Regions from separate parts of the Mesorhizobium sp. M0410 genome, predicted to be linked through region 2. Evidence: predicted binding sites of a transcription regulator. Region 2 holds the regulator's gene; each other region holds the start of a gene.
What was found. The regulator LexA, encoded in region 2, represses DNA repair genes until DNA is damaged. The targets are predictions, from matches to a motif close to TGTTCNNNNTGTGTTCNG.
Positions count from the first base shown of each region.

Region 1: dinB (DNA polymerase IV) is a predicted target of LexA. The motif match lies at 3,722-3,739, and genes of this name have one in related genera.
Region 3: NKI63_RS25960 (ATP-dependent helicase) is a predicted target of LexA. The motif match lies at 5,951-5,968, and genes of this name have one in related genera.

Region 1 covers NZ_JAMYRN010000021.1:18,979-29,580, reverse strand. The annotation lists gene NKI63_RS24565 (DUF6456 domain-containing protein) at 1-155, opposite strand, end outside; gene NKI63_RS24560 (GcrA cell cycle regulator) at 217-801, opposite strand; gene NKI63_RS24555 (hypothetical protein) at 923-1,321, opposite strand; gene NKI63_RS24550 (XRE family transcriptional regulator) at 1,396-2,100, shown strand; gene NKI63_RS24545 (hypothetical protein) at 2,300-2,596, opposite strand; gene NKI63_RS24540 (hypothetical protein) at 2,785-3,147, shown strand; gene NKI63_RS24535 (GNAT family N-acetyltransferase) at 3,220-3,678, shown strand; gene dinB (DNA polymerase IV) at 3,792-5,030, shown strand; gene NKI63_RS24525 (FAD-dependent oxidoreductase) at 5,057-6,577, opposite strand; gene NKI63_RS24520 (sulfite oxidase) at 7,216-8,373, shown strand; gene NKI63_RS24515 (hypothetical protein) at 8,512-8,700, opposite strand; gene NKI63_RS24510 (sigma-70 family RNA polymerase sigma factor) at 8,714-9,589, opposite strand; gene NKI63_RS24505 (hypothetical protein) at 9,634-9,945, opposite strand; gene NKI63_RS24500 (VOC family protein) at 10,090-10,455, shown strand.
Region 2 covers NZ_JAMYRN010000007.1:136,050-146,651, forward strand. The annotation lists gene NKI63_RS12195 (MltR family transcriptional regulator) at 27-788, shown strand; gene NKI63_RS12200 (hypothetical protein) at 855-1,658, opposite strand; gene NKI63_RS12205 (ComEC/Rec2 family competence protein) at 2,189-4,651, shown strand; gene lexA (transcriptional repressor LexA) at 4,645-5,379, opposite strand; gene kynU (kynureninase) at 5,835-7,082, shown strand; gene NKI63_RS12220 (hormone-sensitive lipase) at 7,179-8,009, shown strand; gene NKI63_RS12225 (molybdopterin molybdotransferase MoeA) at 8,017-9,222, opposite strand; gene moaC (cyclic pyranopterin monophosphate synthase MoaC) at 9,222-9,722, opposite strand; gene trpC (indole-3-glycerol phosphate synthase TrpC) at 9,724-10,536, opposite strand; gene trpD (anthranilate phosphoribosyltransferase) at 10,541-10,602, opposite strand, start outside.
Region 3 covers NZ_JAMYRN010000024.1:56,129-66,730, forward strand. The annotation lists gene NKI63_RS25930 (Lrp/AsnC family transcriptional regulator) at 192-671, opposite strand; gene NKI63_RS25935 (EamA family transporter) at 762-1,670, shown strand; gene NKI63_RS25940 (dienelactone hydrolase family protein) at 1,671-2,570, opposite strand; gene NKI63_RS25945 (hypothetical protein) at 2,842-2,991, shown strand; gene NKI63_RS25950 (hypothetical protein) at 3,001-3,432, shown strand; gene NKI63_RS25955 (glucose/quinate/shikimate family membrane-bound PQQ-dependent dehydrogenase) at 3,443-5,755, opposite strand; gene NKI63_RS25960 (ATP-dependent helicase) at 6,010-8,733, shown strand; gene NKI63_RS25965 (ABC transporter permease) at 8,743-9,792, opposite strand; gene NKI63_RS25970 (ATP-binding cassette domain-containing protein) at 9,789-10,586, opposite strand.

The sequences.
Region 1 (10,602 bases), on a different contig from region 2:
TCCTGTGTTCCTTTGGCCAGCCGCTTGCGGCCGAACCTGTCGTCTTTCAGCGCGAAATCATGGCCGATCTCCTTGCGGATGCGCACCTGCTCGGCCTCGCCCTTCGGCAATCGCGTCGGCCTGGCTTTGGTCTTCTGGGCGATTTTGCTGCTCATCGGCTCGGTCCTCCTGGTTTTTTGTCGTCGGGCTCTGGCGAATTTCCGTCATCCACTGGGCTCAAATCGTTTCGGCCGGCAGCGTGCGCAGGAAGCGCGCCGCGTGATAGGCGCAGTAACTTTTCGAAGGCTTTGTGCGCAGCCCGCAGCACAGCATGTCCAAACCGGGGCGACTGCCGGTGGCATCGTTTTCGGCATCCTCCTGCAGCGTCGTGTCGAGCGGCGCGCGGCAACGGTCGAAAAGGCAATCGATGAAGCGCATGGCGGCGAAATGTGGCTGGCGGCCGCCGGCGGCGATCGGGCGCGGCGCCGGCATTTCGAGCCGCTCGCCATCGGACCCGGTGATCCGAGCCGGACCCGGCTGCCAGGCCGGCGGCGCCAGCCTGGCCGACAGCCTGGCGGGGCGGCAGCGTGGCTCGGCCTTCGGATCGGCCTCCGCTTGGCTTGCGGCATTTGATGGCTCAGGCGCCGAATCTCCGAGCCGGCCGCCCGAGCGTCCGCCACACCGGCCCTTGGATCTGGCAAGGCCGATGGTGCGCAAACGGGCGGTGCGGTGGACGATGCCGATGATGGCCGCGCGCGAGGCCGGGCGGCCGCCCAGCGCGGTCAACCGGGTGGCGATCTTCGCGGCCGACAGCCCGCTCATCAATAAGTTCTCGATTTGTTCCAATTCAGAGGCGGAATAGCGGGCGGCCATGATGTTTTATTCCCTGCAAGGGTGGTTGTGTGTGGCGCCGGCTTCGCCGGCTCTCAGGCTGGAAAGCCGATCAGCCTTCGCGTGGCCTGCTACGATCGAGCTTCATCTCGGCCGCCTGCCTGGTTGCGCCGGAGACTGCCTTGCCCATCCGCTTGTCGAAGGCGATGACCGTGCCGTCTTCGGTACGGATCCAGGAAACCGCGGCACCCGCGTTGCCGGTCGACGGGTAATTCGTGGCCGGAGCCGTGAGGGGAACGGCTCCGGCCGTTCCGGCCGCTTGCGCTGCCGGAACCGAGGCGCGAGCCTCGGGCATCGGCCCGGCCGGGGAGGAGGACAGCCGCGACGAAGGGGAAACGGTTGGCACATGCATGGCCTTGGCGATCGTTTGCGGTACCGCCTCCAGGCCAGCGCCGCCGGCGCGCTGAACGGCGGATTTAAGGACCGAAAGCTGGTGAAGCGACTTGTGCATGCCCGCATAAGAGCATAACTCAAATCATAATGCAAGCGATTCTTGCATAGACGAAACCGAATCTTATGTCTCAGATGGGAGCCATGGCGAAAACTGCACTGTCGATCAAGGTCGGAGCGGCGATCCGCCGGGCGCGCAAGCAGCGCGGCCTGGTGATGCGTCACATTGCCGAGCACAACGACACCGACGTCGCTGCCGTCGGCAATTGGGAGACCGGGCGCAACCTGCCCAAGACCGAGAACCTTTTGAAGACCGCCGCTTTCCTGCGCGTCGATCCGGTGGCGCTCGGCAAGGGCGAGGTCGTCTTCCTCGAAGATGCTGGACCGGTCGCCGATGCCGAGATCGTCACCGATCCCGGCCCCCTGCCCGCCGGACCGATGGACATCCAGCTTCTCGGCACCGCCGTCGGCGGCGACGATGGCGACTTCACCTTCAACGGCCAACCGGCCGGCTATGTCCAGCGGCCGCCGGGGATCCGGCATCTGCGCAATGTGTTTGCGCTGCACGTGCTGAGCGATTCGATGGTGCCGCGCTACGAGCCCGGCGAGATGATCTATTGCGGCGGCCGCGACGCCGTGCCCGGCGACCATGTGGTGATCGAGACGCTGCCCGAAGAGAACGAGCAAAACGGCAAGGCCTTCATCAAGAAGCTGGTCAAGCGCACCGCCGCCGAGTTGATCGTCGAGCAGTACAATCCGCCCAAGACGCTGACCTTCAACCGCTACGCCATCAAAAACGTCTTCCGCGTCATCCCGCTCAAGGAACTGCTGGGGTATTGAGGAGGGTTTTCCCTTCTCCCCTTGTGGGAGAAGGTGGCCGAGCGAAGCTCGGTCGGATGAGGGGTGCCGGACGGATCGCTACGTAAGGCTTTAAAATCGTTCCATATTTTAACGCCGAGTTTCTTCCAGCACCCCTCATCCGGCTCGGCGCTACGCGCCGATCCACCTTCTCCCACAAGGGGAGAAGGAAGTTCCCCCCTCAAGCCCGCCTCGACTGCTCCGGCTCTCGACCGTTGAGCAGGCGCGCCTCGGCGCGCACCCGTTGCCGGTCGTCGATGAAGGCGGCCTGGATCGAAACGGCGGCGCCCGGCAGGCCATCGGCACGGCAGGCCTTGCAGATGAGGCGCCCCGAAAGCGCTGATAGCGGCGTCTCCGGCCTCACCCCATGCCGCTTGAGCTCGGCCGGCTTCCACCACCTGTTGCGGCCGCAATCGATGCACTCGACGGCAATCGAGACGACATCGGCGATCGTCGCTTCCTTGCCCGCCAATGCCATGGCCACCCCATCGTTGTTCCTGCTTTGTTCACATCATTATCGGTTTTTGGAGCGGAGTCGAGTCGGTTCCGCTTACATCAACGTGAAAGTTTCACTTGTTCAATTATTTGAGTTATGCTTATATCTCATGCGGGCTGGAATCGGCGCGAGCCACGGAACCGCGGCCGGCCGGCAGCAAGGGAGCGACGATGAACCCAGCCCAGTTCGCCCATGCCTGCGGCTATAGCGGCGACAGCCCGGCCATGCTTGCCGCTTTCGCGGCCATCCGCCAGGACGGCATCCGCAAGGCACGCCAGGGCCATCGCCAGCGCAAGGTGGCGATTGACCAGATGAAGCCGAGCCGCGTTCTGTTCCTGGCGGCGATCCGCCCGGCGCAGACAGCCGAGGAGGCACTCGAGGACGCCGCCCGCTTCCTGGCGATGTTCCGCAACATGCCGCGCTGGCGGCAGGAAAGGCGCGCCGCCGACCTCGCCCGTGCCAGACAGCAGCGCCTCTTCGCCCGCTTCTTCCGCCGCTACGGCCACCGCCTCTGGGCGTTCGAGATCACCTGAAGGCGCGGGCCTTCCCTTGCAAGTCAAAACGGATATTGCGATCGCCGACGTCGCACCGTATGTCTTCGCGCGATGAGCGAGATCGAATTCCGTCGCGCGCAGGCGCCCGACCTGCCGGCGATCGTTGCAATGCTTGCCGACGATGTGCTCGGCGCAGACCGGGAAGACCTATCCACGCCGCTTGCGCCATCCTATCTCGATGCCTTCAGCGCAATCGATGCCGATCCCAACCAGTTGCTGGCCGTGGCTGTCGAGGCCGGGCAAGTGGTCGGGACCCTGCAACTCACCTTCCTTCCGGGTATCTCCAGGAAGGGTGCCTGGCGCGGCCAGATCGAAGGCGTTCGCGTCGCCCGGCAATGGCGCTCGCGCGGCGTCGGCAAACTGATGGTCGAATGGGCGATTGAAACGTGCCGTTCGCGCAATTGCAACTTCGTCCAACTCACCACGGACAAAGGTCGACGGGAGGCGCACGATTTTTACGAGCGCCTCGGTTTCACCGCCAGTCATCTCGGCTACAAGATGGCGCTGTAGGTTGCGGCGGCGGCCTCCGCGCTGCTTGACAATTCACCCGCAATGTTCTCTTTATGTTCCTATCATAACGCGAGACAATGCGGCGTTCGAGCCGCCGCGAGCGAACGGGCCGGATGGAAGCCAACATCCTCCACGCGGATCTGGATGCCTTCTATGCCTCGGTCGAACAATTGCTCGACCCGGCCTTGCGCGGCAAGCCGATTGCCGTCGGCGGCGGGGTAGTGCTTGCCGCATCCTATGAGGCCAAGGCGTTCGGCGTGCGCGGCGGCATGCCGGGACGGCGGGCGCGGGAACTCTGCCCGCAACTCATTTTCGTCGGCGGCCATTTCAAGGACTATCAGCGGCTGGGCGATGCGGCAATCAAGGTGCTCGGCGATTTCACGCCGGTGGTCGAGCGGATTTCGATCGACGAGGCCTTTGCCGACGTCGCCGGCTGCACCCATTTGTTCGGCTCGCCGGCCGAGATCGCCGGCAAGATACGCCGCCGCGTGCGGGCCGAGCTCGGCCTGCCGATCTCGGTCGGAGTGGCCCGCACCAAGCATCTGGCCAAGATCGCCTCACAAGTGGCCAAGCCCGACGGGCTCGTGGTGGTCGATCCGCGCCACGAGCTGGAATTCCTCCATGAGCTGCCGGTCGAGCTGATGTGGGGCGTCGGCCCCGTCACCAGGGAGCGGCTGGCCGGTATCGGCGTCAACACCATCGGCGAGTTGGCGAAGACCAACAGTGGCGCGCTGGAGCGCCTGCTCGGGCCGGCGGCGGGAGAGAAACTGAATGCGCTGGCGTGGAACCGCGATCCGCGCAAGCTTGAGACGCAGCGCCGGGCGCGCTCGGCCGGCGCGCAATCGGCGCTCGGCCGAAAACCGGCCGACGAGCAGGTCTTCGTCCCCGCTTTGCTGCATCTGGCCGACAGGGTCGCCACCAGGTTGCGTGCGAAATCCCGGCCCGGCCGCACGGTGACGGTTCGTGTCCGCTTTGCCGATTTGCGCTCGGTGACGCGCTCGGTCACGCTCGACCAGCCGATTTCGGCAACCGCCATGCTGGCCGAAATCGCCGAGGCGCTGGTGCGCAAGGTGCTCATCGACCATCCGCACGAAAAGACCATCTCGCTGCTGGCGATCGCCGTATCGCATCTGGAGCAGCATGCCGGGCTGCAACTGGAGCTGCCGCTCGGGCTCGACGACCGCCGCCGCCCCGGCACCCGGAAGGACGCGGCGCGCTGGATCGCGGATCGCGCCATCGACAAGATCCGCGACCGCTTCGGCTGGGAGGCGGTCGGCTACGCCTCGGTCGCGCTCGGACTACAGCGGTCGGTTCCCGACGCATTTCGGGAGCTGGCCGAGAAGGAATTGTGAGTTGCGCGGCGGGGGCGAAAAAAAAATTATCCGACAGGAGCCAGGGGCGATACGGCCGGCCCGTTCAAAGCCGTGCCGTCGACGGCAAAATGCGAGCCGTGGCAGGGGCAGTCCCAGCAGCGTTCCAATGAGTTCCAATGGACGTGGCAGCCGACATGGGTGCATGCGGCCGAGCGCTTGTGGAGCGTGCCGTCCTCATCGCGAAAAGCCGCGACTTTGGTAAGCCCTTCGCGCACGATGGCGCCCTCTCCCGGCCGCAGCTTATCGGCGGAATCGATTTCGCCAGGCGCGACATACTCGGCAAAACTCCTGATCGCTGTCGCATTCTCCGCCAAATAGTCGCCGATCGCCCGTACCGTCTTGCGGGAGGGTTCGTAAAGTTCCCGCCAAGGGCTTTCCCCCTTCAGGATCAGGTCGGAAACCAATTGGCCGGCAACAACCCCATGGGTGATGCCCTGACCGGAATCGCCGGTGACCACGAAGACATGCCGGTTGCCGGGATTGCGGCCGATGAACCCGGCATAGTCGACGGTCTCCATCACCTGCCCGGACCATCGATTGGTTTCCGCGCCGATATCGGGCACCAATTTTTTGATCCAGTCCGCCAGGGCCGCGAAGCGGTTGTCGGCATCGTCGGCCTGCCCTGTCTTGTGGTCCTCACCACCGACGATCAGAAAGTCGGTTTTGCCTTCACCAGGCTGCAGGCGAACGTAGTGATAGGGATCCAGCGTGTCCCAATAGAGTGCATCCGGCAAAACGTCGCGCGCGATCTCGAACGACATCGCGTAGGTCCGATACGGCGCTTGCTTGGTGTGGAGCGCGACCCGATCGTTGATCGGCGAATTAGTGGCGACAACGGCCGATCTGGCAGACACGGTAAAGCCCGAGACCGTGCTTACGCGGACGCCGCCGTCGGTCTCCGCGACCTTGTCGACGATGGTCTGCGCATAAAGCATGCCGCCGCGCGCGCGAATGCCCGCAGCCAGCCCGCGGAGATATTCGAGGGGGTGAAATGTCGCCTGATTGGCGTAGCGAAGGACGGGCGTATCCGAAAAGCCTGCAAACGACACGCCTGCGGTTTTCTCGACGTCGACACCAATCTTCAGAGCGGCGCCCAGTTCGCGCTCGATGACGGATTCCCTTCTGCCTGACGCCGGAAACAGAAAGCCGTCGAGGCGGCGGAAATCACACGCGATACCCTCTGCTTCCTGGATCGATTGGACACGGTCGATAGCCGCCGACTGGCTTTGGTAGTAAATCCGCGCCAGTTCCTCGCCGCGCAATTTGATCAGTTCCGAAAAATAGTCGTCGCAGATCGACGACAGATGCGCGGTGGTGCGTGCCGTCATGCCGCTTCCGATCCGGCCGCGATCGAGCACCGCCACCTTTTGCCCGGCGACGGCCAGTTGGTAGGCGACCGACAGTCCGGCAATGCCAGATCCGACGACCACGACATCGACCTGTTCACTCCGCTCGAGCGGAACCGCCTCAGGCGCGACTTCGGTTGCCGCCCAAAGCGATACAGTCCTTTCATCGCTGACATTCATTGGCGGAGCCCTTCATACCCGACATTCGGATAAACGGACGCCAAGATTCAAAGTTCCTCGACGCCTGAATGCCTGCGTAAGCTTGACGTCACCGCCGGTCCGCCCCGACGCGTTGTGAGCCGGCCTGGCTGGGCGGTGCGATGCACTTTGCGTCAGGAGGGATCGTTTCCTGCAAATGCGACATTCGAGGCAGCCCTGGTCGTCAGACCAAAGCGTTGCGCCGCCCCAGGCGACCAGGGCGATGCCGGCCGCCCGACCAACCCACTGGCCGGCAGGAAACACCGGTTCGACGAGAACCCACGAAGGTCCCGAAATGACCCAGAAGCGGGCGTTCGGCAGCGATCCGAGCAGCAACGATTTGGCAGGACCGAAAATCGGCATGGAATGTCGCAATCATCATCATGTCCCGTCCAAGTTGTGGACACGTCCTTCTCAAAGGCGCACTCTTGGCATGCGAAACGCGAGCCAGAGTTTCGTCCAACGCTTCACATGCCTGACTTGCGTCGGTGATTGTCTGAGCCATCCGGATACTTCCGAATGGGCAGACTTCACATTCTGTCGCCTATCCGTGATCAGGCTACGGCCGAAGGCACGTTGCAGCCCGTTCCGGATCAACGATCAACTGGGAGGTAAACAACATGCCTGATTTTCAGCGCAGAGAACTTCTTGTTCAAGGAAGCGCGGCTCTTGCCGCAATTGCTGCTCTCTATACCTCGCGTCGGGCTTACGCTTTTCCAACACGGCCGAGCGAGGAAGTTATTCCATGGCTGGATCAGCCGACCGAAAATCCCGATCCGGTAGGTATCCAGAAACAGCTTGTCTGGGAAGATTTGGATAGCTGGATAACGCCAAACGACAAGTTCTTCAGCATCTCGCATTTCAACCGACCAACGATCGACGAGAAGACATGGTCGATGGAGATCGGAGGCCTGGTCAACAAGCCCTTAAAATTGACGCTCGCCGACATCAGGGCACGACCGCGGCAGGAGGTCGTTTTCACAGTGGAATGCTCGGGCAACCACGGGTTTCCCTTCTTCACCGGCGGCATCGGCAATGCCCGCTGGGCTGGGACGCCGCTCGCCCCGATCCTCGAGGAAGCCGGCGTTCTGGAGAAGGGCATCGAGGTCGTCTTTTTCGGTACTGACAAAGGCGAGGTCGCAATACGCGACGTCAAGATGCAGCAGAACTTCGCTCGCAGCATGTCGCTCGCCCACGCGATGAACCCCGATAATCTCCTCTGCTATGAAATGAATGGAGCCGTCTTGCCGGCGCCCAATGGCTTCCCGGTACGGCTCATTGCGCCAGGCTGGTACGGGATCGCCAACGTCAAGTGGCTAAAGCGCATCGAGGTTCGCGATACGCGGTTCATGAGCCTTCTGATGGCCCGTGACTATGTCACCATCCGGGAGGAGGACCACAACGGCGAGACCGTATGGGCCGAGACGTCAGTCGGGCGAGCGCTGATAAAGTCCGCGCCTGCGAAGGTTACCCGGAAAGACTCGGATTACCGCATCGTTGGCGCAGCCTGGGGGGCGCCGATCGACCGGGTCGAAGTTCAAATCGACCAGGGGCCTTGGGCACCAGCGACCATTGACCACAGTGAGGAGGCAGAGCACGCCTGGAAAATTTGGTCCCTGGCTTGGGCAAATCCCTCTCCTGGAGAACACACGGTGACCTCGCGCGCGGTCAGCACCACGGGACAAATTCAACCGGCGATGGACGATCCCTTGATTGCCAAGAAACACACATACTGGGAGAGCAATGGCCAGGTGACGCGCCGCGTGCGTGTCGGCTAGAGCATTTTGCAGCCAAATGGAATCATTTTGCGTCCGCATAAATGCGGCAAAACAAATAGTTAGAGTGGGTTACCGGTTCCAGGAGAGCCGGAACCGCTCTAAGAACTTGCGGCCATCTGGCAATTGCGTTTGGGTCAACTAGGAAGAGGCTGCCTGATCCGAAAGCTGGCGCCGCTCTATATCGAGCATGACGGCTGTGGGCCGTAGATCCTCTTCGCGACGATACCGCTCCCCGAAATCGGAAGCGGAACCCTTCAGCTTGGTGACCGAGGCGATGGCAGACTTGTCCGGTGGCGCAACCTTGGCCCCGTCGCCTCCGCGCGCCATCGCGGCAAGCCCCTCACCGCTCTATCGTACTGATCTCCGCATCGGGCAAGCACCAGGGTGCGTAGCGGAAATCCCGGATCTGGATGACCTCCTCGCCCGCCCATTCGACCAGCATGAAGCCGCGCACGGCGCCGTCCGGGTCCCCAGGGTTGCGGATGAGGATCGCCGGCCGGCCGTCGACAAAGCCCAGCGACAGCGCCCAATCGGTCGCGCGGTCGTAATTGCCGAAATAGGTCGACACTTCGGCCTTGCCGCGCAGGCGGACGCGGTTGACGACATCGAGCCGGACGTCCTCGGCGATCAGAGCCCTGACCGCGTCGAAGTCGCGCGCGTTGAACAGGTCGACATAGCGCCGCAGCCGGCGCTCGTCATCGGCGTCGAGCCTCGGCGCGAGCGCCTGCTCGGGCTGCAGCGCCAGCAGCTTGAGCTGCGCCCGCCCGCGATGCAGCGCGGCCTTGGTGGCGGCGAGCGTCGCGCCGGTGACTTCGCAGGTCTCGTGCAGGCTGAGGCCGAGCACGTCGACCAGGATCACGGCGCTGCGCTGCGGCACCGAAAGCTGCATGAAGGAGCGCAGGCCGGTCTGGGCGGCGAGCCGGCTGTCGGCGCTGCCGGAGGGATCCTCGATGACGCTCATGTCGGCCTCGGTCATGCGCGACCTTTCCCGATTGCGCCGCCGCAGATGATCCTGCGCGGCATTGTGGGCGATGCGAAACAGCCATTGCTCCGGCCGTTCGACCATCGCGCCGCCGTCGATCGCCTGCAGCGCCTTGATCAGCACCTCCTGGACGATATCCTCGCCGTCGATCACCGAGCCGGCCATGCGCGCGCAGTAACGATGCAGCCTTGGCCGCAACCCGACGAGCATCGCCTCCAAAGTCGCCCTGTTCATTTTCGGCGTAGCTTCCCATTTCTGCGCGAGCGGCATGGCAGGCGCTACCCGGCGTTTTGATCCGCCAGCATACGGTAGTTGCCGATGACTTTGACAGGCGATCGCATTGCCGGGGTCGAGCGGCGCTGGGCGTGGTTTTCCGTAAACGCCTTGAAGGCCGCAAGCCCGGTCAGCGTCGACGAATCGCCGTCCTGACCGACGATGTGGACGAACGAACCATCGTCCAGCTCGAGCACGAGATAGCGCACCGTCGGCGGTGCCGCCTCGCCCAGCGCTTCGAACACTTTTTCGACCAGCGCGCGGTTATTGTCCAGGTCGGCTTGGTTCACACCATATCGAATAAGCGCATAGTTCATCGTCGTCTCCTGACTGGTTGGTATGAACGAAGGACGACCGGCCGCGCCGAAAAGATTCTCACTACCGAAGAATCTTTTCGGTTGCCCGCATCGTCTTTTCCGCGTGGGCGGCTGCGCGGCAGCCATCAAGCAGGAGAGACGATCATGCATATCCAGTTTGCCGAGCTTCCAGTGTTCGACCAGCACCGTGCCAAGGCGTTCTACACCAGGCATCTCGCCTGTCAGGTGCTGGCCGACCAGAAGATGGGCGATGGCGGCTGGCGCTGGATCGAGCTGGCGTTTCCGCATGCCGTGACGAACCTGCATTTCATCAGGCGCGCCGACGACACCCCCGCCGCGGAGCCGGTATTGGTGCTGGTCGACGAAAATGTCGGAGCAATGACCGCGGCGTTGAAAGCGGGCGGCGTCGAGACCGTCACCGAACCTCATGAGGCGCCGTGGCAGCCGGGCCGCACGGTGGCGGAGTTTCGCGACAGCGAAGGCAACCGCATGGTCCTCGCCAGCCGATAAGCCTCCGGAACCCTCTGTCTGGCGGGGCGTCGTACCTAAGTCCTACCTCCGGCCGGACCATCGGCCGTGCTTCCTTCGCATTATTATTTCGTGACCTCTGCGCGCCGGAACCTTCCCTTGCATCGGGCGTTCGGGCGCTGTATTCGC
Region 2 (10,602 bases):
CGGAAAACCAGGATTTCAAAGGCCAGATGAACGACAAAGCTGAAGAGAAAGCGAAAGAAGATGAGGTCTTTGGGGACCTCAATCGCCTTAATCAAATCATGGGCACGCTTGACGAGCGTGGATTGGTTCTCGCGCTCGCAGCTTTCGCAGAAGAAGCGCTCGGCGATCTTATAGCGGCATTTCTAATTGAGGGCGCGCCAGCATCGACACTCCTTGAAGGGTTCAACGCCCCTCTTGGAACGCTGTCAGCACGAATCAAAATGGCCTACTCTCTGGGATTGGTGACAAAGCCCCAGTACGACGATCTGGAGAGGCTTCGGCGGATTAGGAACGAATTTGCACACAGCTGGGAGCCAGTTTCGTTCTCTGACCAGAAGATCGCCGGGCACATCTCCGCGCTGCACTTCAATAGCCTGCATGAAGAATTTCCAGAGACGCCTCAAGAGAAAGTGCAGACGTCCTTGGGAGTGCTCTTGATGGAATTACGCTCGACGACCAACCAAATGAAAAAACACGGACGCCGTGCTTGTCTTATCGGACAGCACCTAATTTCTGGGGTGGTTGGCGACCTCGATATGCAATTGAACAAATGCCGAATGCGTTTGACGAACCTCGCGGAAGAATTGCAGTCCGCAACTGGGGATCGACGACGGTTCCTGTTGGCTATTCGGCATGGATGGCAAGGGAAACTTGAGATTGTGCGTCTCCAGGCCCCACCGGAACGAAAGCACGAGATTAGCAGCCTGCAAGCCGAATTAAAAACGTGGAATATCCCGCCCGAGGACTAAAGGCACCATCTAGCCGGCAAACCAACTGCGATTCAGTTAGCGTGCGCTGAATAGCTGCCAGAGTGTTTAGAGGCGATCATTTAACTTTAAGTTCTTGGGGTAATCCACGCACTGGGCGAGAAGGTAATCCGCAGCGGCCACAGCGGTAGCGAAGTTGGCTTCCTTGAGCTTGGCTTTCATGGTTGGCGATGAGCGGTCCATCATCTCCGCAATTTCATTGAGCGCATCTCCGAGTGGCTGAAAGTGTGGCTTAGAAAAATAAGCTACTTTGTCAGGAGATTTATTTTTGGCGCGGCGAAGTTGTGAGGCGATCACCCGGACATCTGTGGCCGCCCCGACGAAATTCAGGGGATCTGAAGATTGAACCCCTATTTGGATCATCTGCCTGTCCTCGTCGTCAGCTTCGCCAACCATTATCGTACGTCCACCCACTTTGCGATACCGGCGAATAAAGGCGGCTTGGTGCGTATCGATCAACCGATCTACCTCGGCGCCTTCCAGGAGTTGTGTCTGTTTGCCTATGAATGCGGCTTGGGCGCGGGCCTCTTCTGCCTGTTGTTTTAAAATGTCTCGATTGAGTTCGAACTCCCTCCTCGTCAGCCGCAGTTCCTGCCGTTGCAGAGCAAGCTCTTGTGACTGGACCATGGTGGCCACGAACAACCAAAGAAAGGCAAGTGGAGCGCAGATCCCTGCGACAAAATCGCCGAATGTGTTTAGCGCGAGGCTGGCCTTGTTGATTGGCAAAAGGCTATCCGGCCCGCTATTGCCTAGGATCGAGCCCAATGCCGTGAAATAAACTGCGGTTGCCGCAAACCCGAATACCACCCACCCAGATCGTGCCGATTTCTCGGTCTCTTCCTTTTCGGTCATCCGCTCCCTCTCTAATATCGACTGCCGCTTATAATCAAATCTCGCGCGGCTGTCCCCTTGCCGCCAGCCAGGCTGTAGAGCAGTTGAACCTCTTCGATGCTGTTGGCCCGGAAGGCCGCGCGGATCTCCGGCACGTCGTTGATTGACAGACAGTCTGGTCGCGATTGCCTCGAACTGGTCACCGCCGAAAAGCTCCTTGGCGTAGTCGCCGTCGCTGCCGAAATAGGGCGGGTCAAGCTAGAACAGGGTTTCGGCCGGTCGTAGCAGTCGATGAAGGCGGACCAGCCAAGCTGCTCGACTAAGACGCCAGCGAGCCGGTCACGGAGGTCAGCTAAGAGGGCTGTCGTCAGGTTGAAACCGGCCGATGAAGTCGGGCCGAGAGCCCGGCGGGCTACCCTGCCGAACGCGAGGCGCGGTGAAGATAAAGGAAGCGACCCAGGCGGGCGTAGGAAGCGAATGTTGTTGCGCGGACTTTCGCGCGTTGCGCGTTCATGTAGCATAGGAGGTCGAGGGCGCAAGGGGCAGACCCGATGGCTGTGCGAGGCCGTGGTGCGGGCGAGGGCGAGGACGTTGGCAGCGGCGTCAGCGAACGCTTGCTGTTTGCCGCTCCCCCGCCTGTCCTGCCGGCACCGGCATTGCTACCCGCTCCGCGCTTCGATGCTCCGTCGCTGCCGGCCAGCGACCCAGCAACGGTTCTCGTGCCCGCGGGCGAGCCCATCGTACGCCTGCCCAGGCGTTTCCGCCTCTCGTCACCGTCCCGTATCCGCAACAGCGTAACCTCGGCGGCCGGCCTGGAACTCGACCGTGGCATCGCCTTCCTGCTGGTGCCGGTGTTCCTCGCATGCGGGGTGGTCGTGTATTTCGCGATGGCGGTGGAGCCGGCCTTTCCACAGCCGATCGCACTCGTGCTCCTCGCGGCCCTTTGTGCCGTCGTCTCGCGCTCTTGGCCCAGAGCCCGCCTGTGCTTCATGGTGGCGTTGTTCTGCGTGCTTGGCGTGCTTGCCGCCAAGTTCGAGACCTGGCGTGTCGGGACGCATGTGCTCGGTTCTGAAATCTCGACGCGGCTGACGGGTCGCGTCGTATCGTACGAACCCATGGCTAGCGGCCGCATCCGGCTGACAATCGATGTGATCTCAACCGCCAGGCCGACGCTGCGCTACATGCCGGAACGGGTCCGCGTTTCGGCGATGAAGATACCGGATGAGCTGGCCGCCGGTTCCGAGATCACCGGCTATGTGCGGCTGCTGCCGCCGACCGGCCCGGTGCGGCCCGACAGCTATGATTTCTCCTTCGACAGCTATTTCGCCGGTATCGGCGGCAGCGGCTTTTTTCTCGGCAATCCGAAAGTCGTGTCGTCGAGCAGCATGCCGCTTGCCGCGCGGCTTTCTTCCGCGATCGAAGACGCGCGCGAATCCATCGCCGACCATATCCGCAGCCGCATCGGCGGCGCCGAGGGCGAGATTGCTGCTGCGCTGATCGTCGGCGTGCGCGCAGGCATTCCCGAGGAGATCAACGAAGCGATGCGGCGTACAGGCATTTATCACATCATCTCTATCTCGGGGCTGCATATGGCGTTGGTCGCCGGCACCATCATGGCGCTGCTACGCGGCGCCTTTGCGCTGTTTCCCGATTTCTCATCGCGACGGCCGGTCAAGAAATATGCCGCGGCCGCCGCGCTTTTTTCGATTGCGGCCTACCTCGTCTTTTCCGGCATTGTGGTAGCGGCCGAACGCAGCTTCATCATGCTGGCGGTGATGCTTATCGCCGTGCTGTTCGACCGGGCCGCGCTCACCATGCGCAACCTGGCGATCTCGGCCATCGCGGTCATTCTGGTGTCGCCACACGAGGTGGTCGGTCCGAGCTTCCAGATGTCCTTCGCCGCGACGGCGGCCCTTGTCGGCGCCTATGCCGGCTGGTCCGACTACCGCGCCGGCAGGGCCACCACGCCGCCGCCGCGGCGGTCGCCGCTACGCCTCGCCACGCGAAAGGTCCTGCTGGGCATGGGCGGCCTGGCGATGACCTCGATCATTGCAGGGAGCGCCACGGCGCTTTTCGCCATATGGCATTTCCAGCGCGTGGCGCCGCTCAGCCTGTTCGCCAATCTGGCCATCATGCCCATCGTCTCACTGGTCGTCATGCCCTTCGCCGTCCTCAGTGCGCTGGCGATGCCGTTCGGCGCGGATGGGCCTTTCCTATACGTGATGGGCAAGGGGCTGACGGCGATGATCGCCCTGTCCGGGTGGATCTCGGAGCGCTCGCCGATCGATGCGGTCGGGCTGATTTCGCTGAGATCCGTCCTTCTGGTGACGATCGCCCTCGTCATTGCCAGCATGGCGACGACCTGGTTGCGGCTGGCGGCACTTCCTTTTGCGCTCGCCGGCTTGCTGACGACAACGCAGACACGCGTACCCGACGTATTGATCTCGGAGGACGCACGGCTGGTCGCGCTGCCGATCGGCAGCGGTGAGCTCGCGGTCAACCGGGCACGCCCGAATGAGTTCACCATCGACAACTGGAAACGCGCGCTCACATCAGAGGCTATCGTCGCGCCGGAAACACCTGGAAAGAACGATCCGCAATTCGACATTGCCGATCCGGCCGACCTACCGCCGGGCATGCCGTTCATTTGCACGGACGGTCTCTGCCTCGCCAGGCATCCATCCGGCGCGATCATTGCGCAAGCCAAGGATCGCGATACCGCACGGCCAGCCTGCGCCTTCGCCAGCTTGATCGTCATCGACGACGCCACCGCCCATAATCCCTGCTACTACGACCGGCTGGTCCTCGTCGTCACAAAACGGCAACTGGCGCGCGCAGGAAGTGCGGCCGTCTATTTCGATCCACAAGCGGCAACACGCGCCGAAATCCGCTTCGCCGTCGAAAAATCATACCGGCCCTGGCACGTGCAGCGGAAATTTTCACGCGCGGCGCGCGGCCTGCCGCCATACCGGGCCGACAATCCAAAAGCCGGCACCAAGGGCGCAACTCAGTAGCGGCGGATCAGCCCAACGAGCTTGCCCTGCACCTTGACCCTGTCTGGTCCAAAGATGCGCGTCTCGTAGGCCGGATTGGCGGCCTCCAGGGCGATCGAGGCGCCCTTGCGGCGGAACCGCTTCAGTGTCGCTTCCTCCTCGTCGACCAGGGCCACCACGATCTCACCGGGGCTCGCCGTATCGGCATTGCGGATGATCACCGTGTCGCCGTCGAAAATGCCAGCCTCGATCATCGAATCGCCTTTGACCTCGAGCGCATAATGCTCGCCGCCCATGATCATATCCGGCGGCACCGAAATCGAATGCGTCTGGTGCTGGATAGCATCGATCGGCACACCGGCGGCGATGCGGCCCATCACCGGGATCGAAACGGCGGCGACGACATCGTCGTCATTGCCGGCTGCAGGGACGCGCGACGATGTCGGCTTGCCCTGCCGAGGGGCACCTTGCCCAAGACTGCCCTGGATGACACTCGGCGAGAACTTGCGTGCCGCATTGAGGCCGGGGGCGATCGAGTCAGGCAGGCGTAGCACCTCCAGTGCACGGGCCCGGTTGGGCAAACGGCGAATGAAGCCGCGCTCCTCCAGCGCCGTAATCAGTCGGTGGATTCCGGATTTGGAAGCCAGGTCGAGCGCTTCCTTCATCTCGTCGAAGGACGGTGGGATACCGCTTTCCTTCAACCTTTCGTGGATGAACATAAGCAGTTCGTGTTGTTTGCGTGTCAGCATAGCGACCCCCAACAGAATCAGAAAACAAACCCAGAACAGACACTATCTGTTCCAGTTGTGTTCCGCAACTGTTTAAAGTTTAATGAATGCGTTAAGGCTCGGGAAACAAACGACGTCCCCTACCGGCGTACCGTATTTTCGCCGCCGCGAGCCTCATCGCATTGATTCTGCTTTCATTTGCGCCGTTCTGGCCTCCTAGAAGGCGGTACTGGCATCGGCCGTCGGTCGGCAAAGGGCACGGAAGTGAACCCCTATCGACTGTGCGGTTTGGTCAATGCGCCGTGAACGAAACGAACTCAAAACGCCAACCTCGGGCTAACTCCAGGTTTCCACCGCCTGGTCAGGCTGCTTCTCGCCGGTGGAGCCTTGCACGCGCAACCAGGTAATGGAAGAACAGAAGAACAGTTGATGCGTGTCCGGCGTTGCGTTGGATTTTTTGGGGGAGCAGGCAAATCATGACGGGAATTCCCGATCTCGTGGCCGTAAAGGCGATGGATGCCGCGGATCCGCTGGGCGCGATGCGCGACCGCTTTGTCTTGCCGCAAGGAGTGATCTATCTCGACGGCAATTCGCTAGGAGCTGCTTCACGTGCCGCTTTCGATGAATTGTACAAGGCCGCGACCGAAGAATGGTCGCATGATGTCATCCGCGCATGGAACACGGCCGGCTGGTTCAACATGCCGCTTGAACTTGGCGACCAGCTAGGGCGCCTGATCGGTGCCGCGGTCGGCCAGACGGTGGTCTGCGATACGACGTCGGTCAACATCTACAAGCTGCTGCACGCCGCCATGGCCATGCGACCGGAGCGGCAGGTCATCGTCGCCGAGGGCGATAGTTTTCCGACAGACCTCTACATGGCTGAGGGTGTGGTTTCGACGCGAAAAGATGCGCTGCTGCGCCTCTCGGCGGTCGACGCGCCGACCATCGAGGAGCTGATCGACGATCGCACCGCCGTGGTGCTGGTCAACCACGTCAACTACAAATCGGGCGAACTGCGCGACATGCCGGCGCTGACGCGCAGGGCCCAGGAAGCCGGGGCGATGATCGTCTGGGATCTCTGCCACACCGCCGGCGCGATGCCAGTCGAGCTCGACAAAGCCAACGCCGATTTTGCCGTTGGCTGCACCTATAAATATCTGAATGGCGGCCCGGGCGCGCCTGCCTTCATCTATGCGGCTGAGCGGCATCTTGCCGACATTCAGCAGCCGCTCACCGGCTGGTGGGGCCATGCACGGCCCTTCTCCTTCGAGCCAGGCTATGCGGCCGGCACCGGCATCCGCCGGTTTCTGTGCGGCACCCAGCCGATCCTTTCGATGCGCACGCTGAAGGGCGCGCTCGACATCTGGGACGATGTCGACATGACGGCGGTGCGCAAGAAGAGCATCGCACTGGCCGATCTGTTCATCGAGCTTGTCGAGGCAAAGTGCGGCACTTACGGCCTCACGCTCGAAAGCACGCGCGATGGGGAAAAACGCGGCAGCCAGATTTCATTCATGCATGAGCATGGCTACCAGATCATGCGCGCGCTGATCGAACGTGGCGTGATCGGCGATTTTCGCGCGCCATCGACCATGCGCTTCGGCTTCACCCCGCTCTATGTCGGCTATGCCGATGTCTGGCAGGCCGTCGAAGTGCTTGAGGACATCCTGCGCACCGGTGCGTGGAAGGATGCGCGCTTCGCCATCAAGGCGGCTGTCACTTGAGATCGATGCGAGAGCTGGAATCGTGAGGCTGGCGACGACGCGCCGCGCGATGCTCGCGGCCAGGTTGCAAGGCCATATTGCCAGGGAGGGCGCAGGGTGTTCGAACGTCACATTGCCGATTGGGACAACGCCTATGCCAACGGCGCCAACATAGCCGGCAGCGATCGCTGGCCGGCGGCCTGGGTCGAGCCCGCGCAGGTTTTCCGCGACGCGCTTTTGACCGAGGGCAGGGCGCGGCTCGACCTGGCCTATGGCGACAACCCACGCAACCGGCTCGATCTTTTCCTGCCGGCCACCAAGCCGAAGGGGGTCGTGGTGTTCGTCCATGGCGGCTACTGGATGGCATTCGACAAGAGTTTCTGGTCACATCTTGCCGCGGGCGCTGTTGATCGCGGCTATGCAGTTGCCATGCCGTCCTACACGCTCTGTCCGCAGATACGCATTGGCAGCATCGTCAAGGAAGTCGGCGCGGCGATAGGCAAGGCGGCGGCGATGGTCGCAGGGCCGCTGATGCTGACCGGGCACTCGGCCGGCGGCCATCTTGTTAGCCGGATGGTTACGAGGACGACGCCGCTGGCGCCCGAAGTGGTCCGGCGCGTTCGTCACGTGGTGTCGATCTCGGGGGTGCATGATTTGCGCCCGATCATGCGCACCGGCATGAACGAGACGCTGGCGATCGATGAGGCCGAGGCGCAGGCCGAAAGTCCGGTGCTGCTGCGCCCGATGGAAAAGGCCCGCCTGACCTGCTGGGCCGGCGGCGGCGAGCGCGCCGAATTCCTGCGCCAGAGCGCGTTGCTGGCCAACATCTGGATCGGCCTGGGTGCCGCGACCAGCTCCGTAGTCGAGCCCGACCGGCATCATTTCAACATCATCGACGGTTTGGCCGATCCAGACCATCCGCTGACCCGGACCTTGACCTCGGAGTGAGGCAGGTTCAGCGTAGCATCAGCACGTCGCAGGGGGAGCCCGCCGCCGCAGCAGGCGCGAACGGCGCGCGGACGATCAGCCCGTTGGCATCGGCCAGCATTTTCAGCATCGAGGAATCCTGGATGCCGAACGGCGTCGCCACCAGCGCACCGGCGTCGTCTGTGACAACAGCCCGCACATAATCTTGCCTGAGATCGTTGGCCGGCATGGCAGCACCGAGCCGTGCCCGACGGATATCCTGCTGAAAGGCGCGGCCGCCGAGGCGCGCCAGCAGCGGCTTCAGGAAGAGCTGAGCGCAGACCAGGCTCGCCACGGGGTTGCCGGGCAAGCCGATGCAGCGAATGTCGCCCAGCCACCCGAACATCAGCGGCTTGCCCGGTCGCATGGCGATCTTCCAGAAATCGAGCGTCATGCCTTGCCCGGTCAGCACGTCATGGACGAAGTCGTGGTCGCCGACCGAGGCACCGCCCAGTGTGACGATGACGTTCGCGCCAGCCTTCACGGCCTTTTCAACCAATGCCGCGATCGCCTCCCTGCGGTCCGGCGCGATACCGAGGTCGAGCGCCCGCGCACCGACCGACTGTGCGGCGGCAGCGACACCATAGGCGTTAGAGGAGATGATCTGGTCGGGGCCAAGCTCGCTGCCCGGCGGCAGCAATTCGTCGCCGGTGGCGATGATGGCGACCAGCGGCCGTTTGACCACGCCGACCTCGGGGTGATTGGCCGATGCCGCCAGCGACAAGGCGGCCGAATCGAGCAGGCGGCCTTTGGGCAGCAGGACATCGCCCTTGGCGAAATCGAGCCCAAGGCGGCGGATGTTGCGCCCCTGCACCGTCGGCTCTGTCACTTCGACGCTGCCGCCGCCGAGGTCGCGGACGTTCTCCTGGATAACGATAGTGTCGGTGCCTTCGGGAAGCGGCGCGCCGGTAAAGATGCGCACGGCCTGCCGCTGCTGCACCGTTCCGGCAAAGCCGCGTCCGGCCGGCGCCATGCCGATCACCGAAAGCCTTGCCGGTAGGGACGCGATGTCGGCCGCCCGCACGGCATAGCCGTCCATGGCGGAGGCGTTGAACGGCGGCTGGGTGCGGAGCGCCACAACCGGCTCCGCCAGCACGCGGTCGGCGGCATCCAGCAGCGCGACGCGTTCGCCCGGCAGTGCAACTGCTCCGTCCAGCAGGCGCTCGAGCGCCTCGGCAACTGGGACCAGCGCCATTAGCGGCCTGCCTCGGTGGCCCCGGTGATCTTGTAGTCGCCGGATTTGCCGCCGGTCTTTTCAACCAGCCTGATGCCGGAGATGACCATTGCGCGGTCGACCGCCTTGGCCATGTCGTAGATGGTCAGGCAAGCGACCGAGACGGCGCTCAGGGCCTCCATCTCAACGCCGGTTTTGCCGGTGACGCGGGTCAATGCCGTCACCTTCAGGCCGGGCAGTGCGACGTCCGGCTCGATGTCGACAGATATCCTGGTCAGCAGCAGCGGATGGCAGAGCGGGATCAGTTCATGCGTCTTCTTGGCCGCCATGATGCCGGCAATGCGCGCGGTGCCCAGCACGTCGCCCTTCTTGGCGTCGCCGGCGAGGATCATGTCCAGCGTCTCGGGCCGCATCGCGACAAAACCTTCCGCGACTGCCGTGCGCACCGTCTCAGCCTTGTCGCCGACATCGACCATGTTGGCTTCGCCCTGCGCGCCAAGATGGGTGAGGGCGGCCGCCATCTCAGATCGCCTCTGCCGGCGCCTTGCCCGTCAACAGCAGGCGCGTTGCCGCGGCCACGTCCTGTTGACGCATCAGGCTCTCGCCGACCAGGAAAGTAGCGATGCCGCTCCGCTCCAGCCGGCGGCAATCGTCATGCGAAAAGATCCCGCTCTCACTGACTAGAAGGCGGCCGCTCGGTACCATCGCTACCAGCCGTTCCGAGGTCTCGAGGCTGGTTTCGAAGGTCCGGAGATTGCGGTTGTTGATGCCGATCAGCCGCGACGACAGCCGCAGCGCACGTTCCATTTCCGCCTCGTCATGCACTTCGACCAGCGCGTCCATGCCGAGCCCGAAAGCTATCGCTTCGAGTTCTCTTGCCAACGCGTCGTCGACGCTGGCCATAATGATCAGGATGGCATCGGCGCCCCATGCCCTGGCCTCGTAGACCTGATAGGGGTCGAACAGGAAATCCTTGCGTAAGGTAGGCAACTCGACGGCAGCGCGCGCAGCGGTGAGGAATTCGGGCGCGCCTTGGAAAGAGGGTGTGTCGGTCAGCACCGAAAGGCAGGCGGCACCGCCTTTCGCATAGGCCTTGGCCAGCGCCGGCGGATCGAAATCGGCGCGGATCAGGCCTTTGGATGGGCTAGCTTTCTTGATTTCGGCAATCAGCGCGAACCCGCCGGATTTGCGCCTAGTCTCAAGGGCGGAAAGAAAGCCGCGCGGCGCGTCGGCATCCGTCGCCCGTGCCTTGATCTCGGCCAATGGCACGCGTGCCTTGGCCGCCGCGATCTCGTCGCGCTTGTAAGCCTCGATCTTGCGCAGGATGTCGGACATGGTTTTAACCGTTCGAAATCTCGACCAGCCTGTCGAGCACTTTCAGCGCGCGGCCGCTGTCGATGG
Region 3 (10,602 bases), on a different contig from region 2:
GCTGCCGCCATCTTCTCCGCGTATAGTGACGGGGAGAAGGGGCTGGCCGCAGCCTCGGCGCTCTTTCAGCAAACGCTGGCAATTGACGAAACCATTGATGACAGCGTCCGCGAAGTGCCCGGCAGGGCGATGAAGGGGCGGCGCGACGTTTCGAGTTAAGCGGACGACGTGCTGACGAACGACCCCAAGCATCAAGGCTGGCGCTTCACCGCCCCCAGCGGCGAGCGCGGCACCACCGGCGACGACTGGATGATCGCCGTGTTGGTCATCGCATGGGGAATGATCCGGTCGATCACTCGCTCGAGCTCGGCCACCGAGGCGACATGCGCCAGCGCGATGAAGCAGTCCTCACCGGTGACCCGGTCGCATTGGGCGATTTCCGGCAGGTCGCGGATGATTTCGGCCACGACGGCGAGTTGCCCCGGCACCGGCCTGATGCGCAGCCATGCCGACAGGTTCATGCCGAGCGCGGCCGGATTGATACGCACCGTGTAGGCGTCGATCACACCGCTTTCCTGCAGCCGCTTGATACGCTCGGCCACGCTCGGCGCCGACAGGCCGACCGATCGCGCCAGTTCGGCGGTGCTGGTGCGCGCGTCCTTTTCCAGCAGGCGCAGGATTTTCAGATCCGCCGGGTCCAGATCGGTATTTTCATTTCGAAGGCGTTTCAGCGGACAACTCCTTGCTTTCGGAAAGCAAATAGCCGCAATGATCGGCCATCATCCATATCAATGGCAAAAATCGCCTGCGATACTGATCCCATGCAAGATCGGACGCAAGCCCCCGCAGCAAGTCCGGCACTCGCCGGCCTCGCCTTTACCTTGGCAAATGCGGTCCCGCCGCATCTCTGGTTCGGCGTCAGCGCCGTGTTCCACTATCTCGGACCGGCCTTCGCGGTGCTGCTGTTCCCGCATGTCGGCGTGCTCGGCATGGCTTGGCTGCGCATCGCCACCGCGGCACTCGTCTTTGCCCCGTTGACCCGGCCATGGGCGGTCTTCGCCCGCGCCGATCGCTCGACGCGGTTGTTGCTTGTGGCCTTCGGCCTCTGCCTTGGGGTGATGAATTGCTCGTTTTACCTGGCGCTCGACCGGCTGCCGATCTCGCTGGTGGCGGCGATCGAATTCGTCGGCACCATCGGCGTTGCGCTTGTTGGCCTCAGAAGCCCGCGCAATCTCGCCGCCCTCGCGATCGCTGTCGCCGGCACCCTGTTGCTGATAGACGTCAAATGGTCGAGCGATCCCGTCGGCCTGTTCTGGGCCTTCCTCAACGGCACGCTGTTCGTTGGCTACATCGTGCTCGGCCACCGCGTCGCGCGCGGCGGCGCCGGCGATGGCATCGCCGGGCTGGGTGCCGCCATGGCGGTCGCCCTTCTCGTCGTTCTGCCGATCGGTTTCGCCGATGCTCTGCCGGCTTTCTCGGCGCCGCCGCTGCTGCTTGCGGCGGTCGGCGTCGGCATCTGCTCGTCGGTCATCCCCTATATATGCGACCAGCTTGCCATGTCGCGGCTGCCGCGCTCCAGCTTCGCGCTGATGCTGTCTTTGCTGCCGGTCACCGCGACGTTGATCGGCGTCATTGTGCTGCGGCAGGTGCCGAGCCTCACCGACTGCATCGGCATCGCGCTGGTGGTGGCCGGCGTCGCCCTTCACAAACCGGCGCTGGCGCCCACCTGATCAGGCCAGCTTCTCCTTGAGGAAAGCGATCGTCCGGCCCCAGGCGAGGTCAGCCGCCTTCTTGTCGTAGCGGGCCGCCGACGTATCGTTGTTGAAGGCATGGTTGGCGCCTTCATAGACATAGACCGAGTATTCGACATGAGCCGCGTCGAGTGCCTTCTTGAAGGCATCGATGCCGGCATTGGTGCGGGTGTCGAGGCCGGCATAATGCAGCATGAGCGCGGCCTTGATCTTCGGCACGTCCTCGGCCTTTGGCTGCATGCCGTAATAGGCGACGGCGGCGGCGAGGTCCGGCGCGTTGACGGCCAGCATGTTCACCGTGCCGCCGCCCCAGCAGAAGCCGATGGCGCCGACCTTGCCGTTGCCGTCCTTGTAGCCTTTGAGGTAGGCGACCGTTGCCACGGCATTGGCGGCGACCTGTGCTGGATCGAGCTGGGAAAACAGGTCACGTGCCCTGTTTTCGTCGTCCGGCGTGCCGCCGAGCGGTGTCATGAAGTCCGGCGCAAGCGCCACGAACCCTTCTAGCGCAACGCGCCGCGCCACGTCGCGAATATGCGGGTTGAGACCCCTGTTCTCATGCACGACGATGACGGTACCAAGCTTGCCGGTCTGGTCCGCCGGCCTGACCAGATAGCCCTTCATCTCGCCGCCGCTGCCGGGATAGCTGATGTCCTCGCCTTTCACACGCGGATCGTCTTCCGCCACGATTGCCGCCTGGGCCGAGTTCGCCGCCAGCAGCGGCGCGATTGCGGCAGCTGCCGCACCCGATCCGGCAAGCCTGGTCAATTGCTCCATGAAGCGCCGCCGGTCGAGCGTCAGATGCGTATATTCGTCATAGGCATCGATCATCGCCTGGGTAATGACAGGCTTGGCGGCAGTGGGTCCGGCAGGTGTTGTCATGGCGCGCTCCTCGTGGGCCCCCGCGGCAACATAGAGCCGAAGCTTGCCTGGTCCAGTCACGGCTGAGTGAGGCTGCCAAAAGCCCTGCACGACGACCGTGATGCCCGGCGCCGCACTGTCGTTAAATTTTGGTCCTTTGTGGCAATGCTAAATGCATGCACCACGATGTAAAAAGAAGTTACCGGGCTATGCCTCATTCGGGCCATCTGGCGAACGAGAATGGCCATTTGGCGGGAAAAGAATGCGTGATTGACGACGAAGGAATACGCCCATGACCTTTCTCTCCCCGCTTCTGGCAAGTGGGTTCGCCCTCGCCGCCATGGCTTTGCTGGCGCTGCGGTTCACTGCCTTCCCCGCCTTCAAACGATCGTTGATCAAGATCCGCGTCAACCGGCACCCGCCCGCAAACACCAAGGCCTGAGGAAAGATCATGGACGTTCAGGACATCATCAACACCGTCTCCCAGAAATCCGGTCTCAACCAGGCTTTGACGGAAAAGATCGCCGGCACGATTTTCTCGGTGCTTGAACACGAGGCGGAGGGCACGACCCTGTCCAGCTTCTTTGCCAAAATCCCGGGAGCCGACGCCCTGGCCAAGCAATATGATGTCATGGCTCCCGGCGCGGCTTCCGGTGGTGGCCTCCTGTCCTCGCTGGAGGGCGCGCTCGGCGGCGCTCTCGGCGAAAAGACCGGCGCGCTGATCAACGGCGTCGCCATACTCAAGGCATCAGGCCTTACGCTCGCACAGATCAGCCAGGCCGGCACGATGCTGGTCCAGCAGGCCGAGGCAGCAGCCGGCCCGCAGCTGACCAATGAGGTCCTTGCATCGGTACCCGACCTGAAAGGGCATCTCGGGCTCTGAAGGAACTTCTCTATTTCGGCAGCGTATAGGCCATCACATAATCGCCCGGCTTGGTGCCGACCGAGCCGTGGCCGCCGGCAACGATGACGACGAACTGGCGTCCGTCGGCTACCGTGTAGGTCATGGGTGTCGACTGCCCGCCGGCAGGCAGCCGCGCCTGCCAGAGCTGTTTGCCGGTCGTCAGGTCATAGGCGCGCACATAGTCGTCGACCGCCGCACCAAGGAAGGCGACGCCGCCGGCAGTGATCATCGGCCCGCCAATGCCGGGCACGCCGACCTTGAACGGCAGCGGCAGCGGCGTCATGTCGTAGACGGTGCCGTTGCGATGCTTGTAGACGATCTTGCCGGTCCGAAGGTCGGCACCCGCCACATAGCCCCAGGGCGGCGCCTGGCAGGGAATGCCGAGCGGCGACAGGAACGGCTTCAATATCACTGCGTAAGGCGCACCCTCATTGCGGTTCAGGCCTTGTTCGCTGCCCTTGGTGTCACCGGGCGGCGGCACGTCGGCGCGCGGCACCAGTTTGGAGATGAACGCCAGGTATGTCGGCATGCCGAACATCACCTGCCGGACCGGATCGACTGCCACACCGCCCCAGTTGAAGGTGCCGAAATTTCCGGGGTAGATCAGCGAGCCCTGCAGCGATGGCGGGGTATAGCGGCCCTCATAGCGCAACTTGCGAAGCTCGATCCGGCAGGCCAGCTGGTCGAACATGGTAATGCCCCACATGTCGGCGCCGGTCAGCGGTTTCGGACTGAAGCTCAGGTCCGAGAACGGCTGCGTCGGCGAGGTATGGTCGCCCTCGATCGCGCCGCCGGGTGCTGGCACTTCCTTGACCGGAACGATCGGCTCGCCGCTGCGCCGGTCGAGCACATAGAGGTCGCCCTGCTTGGTCGGCCCGACCAGCGCCGGCACCACGCCATTTTCCGTGGTGATATCGACCAGCGTCGGCTGCGCCGGCACGTCCATGTCCCAGAGGTCGTGATGCACGGTCTGCCGTACCCAGCGCAACTGTCCGCTGTTGAGATCGAGCGCGGTGATCGACGAGGAGAATTTCTCGTCATTGGCGCTGCGCCCGGCGCCGAGCTGGTCCGGCGTCTTGTTGCCGAGCGGCACATAAAGCAGGCCGAGCTTTTCGTCGGCGCTTGCCGTCGACCACATGTTGGGCGAGTTGTTGGTGTAGGTCTGGCCCGGCGGCAGCGGCGTCGTCTGGTCCGGATTGCCGGAATCCCAGTTCCACAACAGCGCGCCTGTGTCGGCATCGTAGGCACGGATGACACCGGACGGCTCCTGCGTCGAATAATTGTCGTTGACCGCGCCACCGACGATGATCTTGTTGGCGACGATCAGCGGCGCCGAGGTCGAATAATAATAGCCCGGCTTCGGATATGGCATGTTGGCTAGCAGGTTCAGCGTGCCACCCTCGGCAAATGTGGGGCAGACCTGGCCATTCGCCGCATCGAGGGCGATCAGCCGAGCGTCGGACGTCGGCAGGTAGATGCGTGTGGCGCAGGGCTGGCCGGCGGCGATCTTGGCGTCGGCATAATAGGACACGCCGCGGCAGGTCTGGTGCTGGCGGTCCTTGTTGAGCTTGATCTGTGGATCGAAGCGCCATTTCTCCTTGCCGCTTGCGGCATCGATGGCGATGGCGAAATTATGCGGCGTGCAGATGTAGAGCGTGTCGGCAATCTTCAGCGGCGTCACCTGATAGGTCGTCTCGCCGATGTCGTCGGGCCCTTTCACGTCGCCGGTTTGATAGGTCCAGGCCGGCTGCAGATTGGCGACGTTTTCCGGGGTGATCTGGTCGAGCGGCGAATAGCGCTGGCCATAGGGCGTACGGCCGTAATAGTGCCATTCGCCGGGCGGCACATTGCCGCCGAGATCGGCCGTCGGCGTCACCTTGTCGGTGTTGAGTTGGCCGGCAATATCCTTCGGATCGGTCGTCATCGAATAGCCGGCGACGCCGAGCGATGCCAGCACGGCGAGGATAAGCGGCGCGCGTCCGTCGGGACCGGTAAGCCCGCGCCGCGCCCATGGCGTCAACAGCCATAGCGCGACAAGCACGATGATGCCGCCGCGCGGGCCGAGCTCCCACCAGTCGAAGCCGATCTCCCAGACCGCCCAGGCGAGCGTGCCGAGCACGATCGCCGCGTAGAGCCACAGCGCGGTGGATCTGCGCCTGTAGAGCAGCCAGGCCGCGACAAGGAAAGCTAGACCGGCGATGACGTAATACCAGCTGCCGCCCAGCGTCACGAGCCAGATACCGCCGCCGCCAAGCGCCAGGCCGATGAGGAAAAGGATCAGGGAGGTGATGACCACAGCCAAGACGGTGCTCCTTCGACTGGTGCGCTCCGCGACGCGTCCATGGGCAACCCGGCATTGCGCTCCTGCCCCGAGCACAACTTTCTCCGGCCCGCCTCCCCTGTCAAGCAAGCTCGGCGTTTTGCGGCGCCGGCCCATCGCATGCCCGGCGTTTTGGTTAGCAGACCCATTCAGATTTGTGAGTCTACCGACTGGACAGAGAACAAAACGGAGACGCTTCTGGCCTTTCGCTGCCGAATCACTACATTCGGGGAGAGATGTCCGGCTTTTCGGAAGACATGCCCTTTTTTGACGAACCGAACGCGCGGCCCGTGGCCCCGTCGGGCATTGCCGCGCGCGCCATGGCTGCCCGCAGCAACCAGAACAACGCGCCCGATTATCTCAACGGCCTCAACCCCGAGCAGCGGCTGGCGGTGGAAACCACCGAAGGCCCGGTGCTGGTGCTTGCCGGCGCGGGCACCGGCAAGACGCGGGTGCTCACCACCCGCATCGCCCACATCCTTGCCACCGGCAAAGCCTTCCCTTCGCAGATCCTCGCCGTCACCTTCACCAACAAGGCGGCGCGCGAGATGAAGCAGCGCATCGGCCTGTTGATCGGCGAAGGCAATGTCGAGGGCATGCCATGGCTCGGCACTTTCCACTCGATCGGAGTGAAGCTGCTGCGCCGACACGCCGAGCTGGCCGGGCTCAAATCCGACTTCACCATTCTCGACACCGACGACGTGGTGCGCCTGATCAAGCAGCTGATCCAGGCCGAAGGGCTGGACGACAAGCGCTGGCCGGCCAAGCAGTTCGCTCAGATGATCGACGGCTGGAAGAACAAGGGCCTCGGTCCCGCCGACATCCCCGAGGGCGATGCCCGTGCCTTCGCCAACGGCAAGGGCCGCGAGCTCTACAAAGCCTATCAGGAGCGGCTGCAAACGCTGAACGCTTGCGACTTCGGCGATCTATTGTGCCACCCGATCCGCATCTTCCGCGCCAATCCGGACGTGCTGAAGGAATACCACAAGCGCTTCCGCTACATCCTCGTTGACGAGTATCAGGACACCAACACCGCGCAATACATGTGGCTGCGGCTGCTGGCGCAGCGGCCGCAATCCTCCCCCCTTGAGGGGGAGGTGCCCGCGAAGCGGGCGGAGGGGGTTGCCGCAGAAGGCACCGCTAGGGCGTCGAGCACTGCCGCCGGTAGGTCGAGTACTGCCGCACGGACCCCACCCGACCGGGCTTCGCCCGGCCACCCTCCCCTCAAGGGGGAGGGAAGCCCGCGCCTGTCCACCGTAAATATCTGCTGCGTCGGCGACGACGACCAGTCGATCTATGGCTGGCGCGGCGCCGAGGTCGACAACATCCTGCGCTTCGACAAGGATTTTCCCGGCGCCACCATCATCAGGCTGGAGCGCAACTACCGCTCGACCGCGCACATCCTGGGCACCGCCTCCCACCTCATCGCCCACAATGAGGGCCGTTTCGGCAAGACGCTGTTCACCGAAAAGATCGCCGAGGACGACGAGAAGGTGCATGTCCACGCCGCGTGGGATTCCGAGGAGGAGGCCCGCGCCGTCGGCGAGACGATCGAGGCCTACCAGCGCCAGAAGCACAATTTGAACGATATGGCGATTCTCGTCCGCGCCTCCTTCCAGATGCGCGAATTCGAGGACCGCTTCGTCACGCTCGGCCTCAACTATCGCGTCATCGGCGGCCCGCGCTTTTATGAGCGGCTCGAGATCCGCGATGCGCTGGCCTTCTTCCGGGTCGTCGCGCAAGGCGCCGACGACCTCGCTTTCGAGCGCATCGTCAACGTGCCGAAGCGCGGCTTGGGCGAGGCCACCATCCGCCAGATCCATGATACCGCACGCGCGCTGCGCATCCCGATGCTGGAGGCGGCGGCAAAACTTGCCGAGAGCGACGAGCTGAAGCCGAAGCCGCGCGCGGCACTGCGCGAGGTGTCGGCCAATTTCGAGCGCTGGCAGAAGGCGCTGGAAACCACGCCGCACACCGAGCTCGCCGAGACCATACTGGAGGAGAGCGGCTACACCGACATGTGGAAGAACGACCGCTCGGTTGAAGCGCCCGGTCGGCTCGAGAACTTAAAAGAACTGATCCGCTCCATGGAGGAGTATGAATCGCTGCGCTCTTTCCTCGAACATGTCGCGCTGGTGATGGACGCCGAGCAGAACGCCGAGCTCGACGCCGTCAACATCATGACGCTGCATTCGGCCAAGGGCCTCGAATTCGAAACCGTCTTCCTGCCCGGCTGGGAAGAAGGCCTGTTCCCGCACCAACGTTCCCTCGACGAGGGCGGCCGCTCAGGGCTGGAGGAGGAACGCCGCCTCGCCTATGTCGGCCTGACCCGCGCCAAGAAGAACCTGCACATCTGGTTCGTCTCCAACCGCCGCATCCACGGCCTCTGGCAATCGACCATCCCGTCGCGCTTCCTTGACGAGCTGCCGGAAGCCCATGTCGAAGTTTCCGAGAGCGGCAACTCCTATGGCGGCTACGGCAATGCCTATGGTGGCGGCTCGTTCGCCTCCGGTCGTGGCGGCCAAGGTGCAGGCAGGCAGAACCCTTATGGGGCATCGCGCTTCGACAACATCGGCGGCAATAACGGCGCCGAAAAATCCGGCGCTTTCTCCAGCACCTATGCGACGCCGGGCTGGCAGCGCGCTCAAGCCAACCGCACCGAAGCCACCGACCGCAATTGGGGCACGCGCTCCGGCCATCAAGTCGAGCGCATCGGCTATGGCGAAACCGACTCCGGCTACGGCGCCGGCCGCACCTCGGTCAAGGGCCGCACCATCGACGGCGAGCTGGTCGCCAAATCCGTCGCCGACACGCCGTCCCCCTTCAGCGTCGGCGACCGCGTCTTCCACCAGAAATTCGGCAACGGCAACATCTCGGCCATCGAAGGCAACAAGCTGACCATCGACTTCGACAAAGCCGGCCAGAAACGCGTACTGGACGGATTTGTCACGGGAGTGTGAGGCCGCCGGTCACCGATACCGCGCCTGGTTCCACTTATGGCCGAGCAGCGACAGGATGATGATCAGCCCGTTGAAGAACTGGACGTAGAAGCCGCTCAGTCCAGCCGCGACGACGCCGGTCTGGATGAAAGAGACCGTGACCGCGCCGATCGCGCCGCCGACGACCGTGCCGATGCCACCCCAGGTCGGCGTGCCGCCGACGAACACCGATGCCAGCACCGGCAGCAGGTATCCGTCCCCCGCCGTCGGCCACCAGGTGAAGTTGATCATCACCGAAAACGTGCCGGCGATCGCAGCGCCGATGCCGACGAAGACGAACACTTTTACGCGCACGCGCTTGACGTCGATACCCATCTGCTGGGCGCTGTCTGGATTGTCGCCGACCACCTTGACCTGCGCGCCGAAGCGGTGGCGGTTGTAGAGCAGCGCCGACAGCACGACGAAGCCGACGGCCCAGAAGATCTGCACCGGAATGCCATAAAGCTGGCTGGAGAAGATCTTGTAGGCCCAGCTGTCGGCAAGGCCGGTCAGTGCCGTCGACCTGCCCTCGTTGATGATCTGGATCAGGCCGCGCAGCAGGAAATTCATGCCGAGCGTGGCGATCAGCGACGACAACCCGCCATAGACGACCAGGGAGCCGACCAGGAAGCCGAGCAGCATGCCGGTGACCATTGCGGCGGCGATGCCGAGGAACGGGTCGTAGCCGGCCTGCACGACCAGCGCAAACACCCAGGAGGCAAAGCCCATTGTCGCCGGAAACGACAGGTCGATCTCACCACAGGTGACGACGAAGACCAGCGGCACAACTACGAACAGCGCCACCGGCAGCGTGGTCAGCACGGAACTGTAGAGATACCAGGTGGTGAACACGATCGGGTTGGCGATCATGAACACCGCCATCATGACGATGAACACGGCAAGCGTGCCGAGCGAGGCGCGGTTGTCGAGGATGAACCCGCGCAGCCAGTTGTCGGACGGGTGTCTCCACTCTTTCCCGGCGGTTTCGCCATGCGTGCCGCCGAGGGGGCTCTGCAGATCGGGTTCCATGGTCTTGCTCATCGTGCCGCCCTCCCCGCATCGCCCGCGTCGTGCAACCCCGGCAATCCGCTGGGGTGGGCGACGTCTTCCATGAAATTGATCAGGTCGTCGGCCGATTTGACCTCGCTGCGGTCGGCGGTGAGCGCGACCTTGCCGCGATCCAGCACCACGAAGCGATCGGCGATATCGAAGACGTGGTGGATATTGTGGCCGATGAACAGGATCGAGCGCCCGCTCGCCCGCACCTGGCGCACGAAGTGGAAGACCTTGGCGGTCTCGGTCAGCGATAGCGCGGTCGTCGGTTCGTCGAGGACTATCAGCTCCGCCTTCTTATAGATGGCCCGCGCGATCGCCACGCCCTGGCGTTCGCCGCCCGAGAGCTGGCCGACGATCGACTGTGGCGTGAACACTTTCGAGGTGAAGCCGATCTCGCGCATCAGCCGGCTCGCCTCCGCGATCTCCTTGTTGACCTTCAGCCAGCCAAGCCAGCCGGTGAGTTCGCGGCCCATGAAGATGTTGCGCACGATTGTCTGCTGCACGGCGAGCGCCCGGTCCTGGAACACCGTCTCGATGCCGGCGTCGCGCGAGCGCGCAGGGCTCCATCCGGTCACCGGTTTGCCGCGGACGAGAATCTCGCCGCTGGTCGGTTTGACCACGCCGGACAGGATCTTGATCAGCGTCGACTTGCCGGCGCCGTTGTCGCCGATCAGGCCGACCACCTCGCCGCGATCGACGCTGAGATTGACCCCGCCCAGCGCATAGACCTGGCCGTAGGACTTGCTGATGTCGCGCAGTTCGATGATGCGTTCGGCCATGGCGATCCTCGCTTGA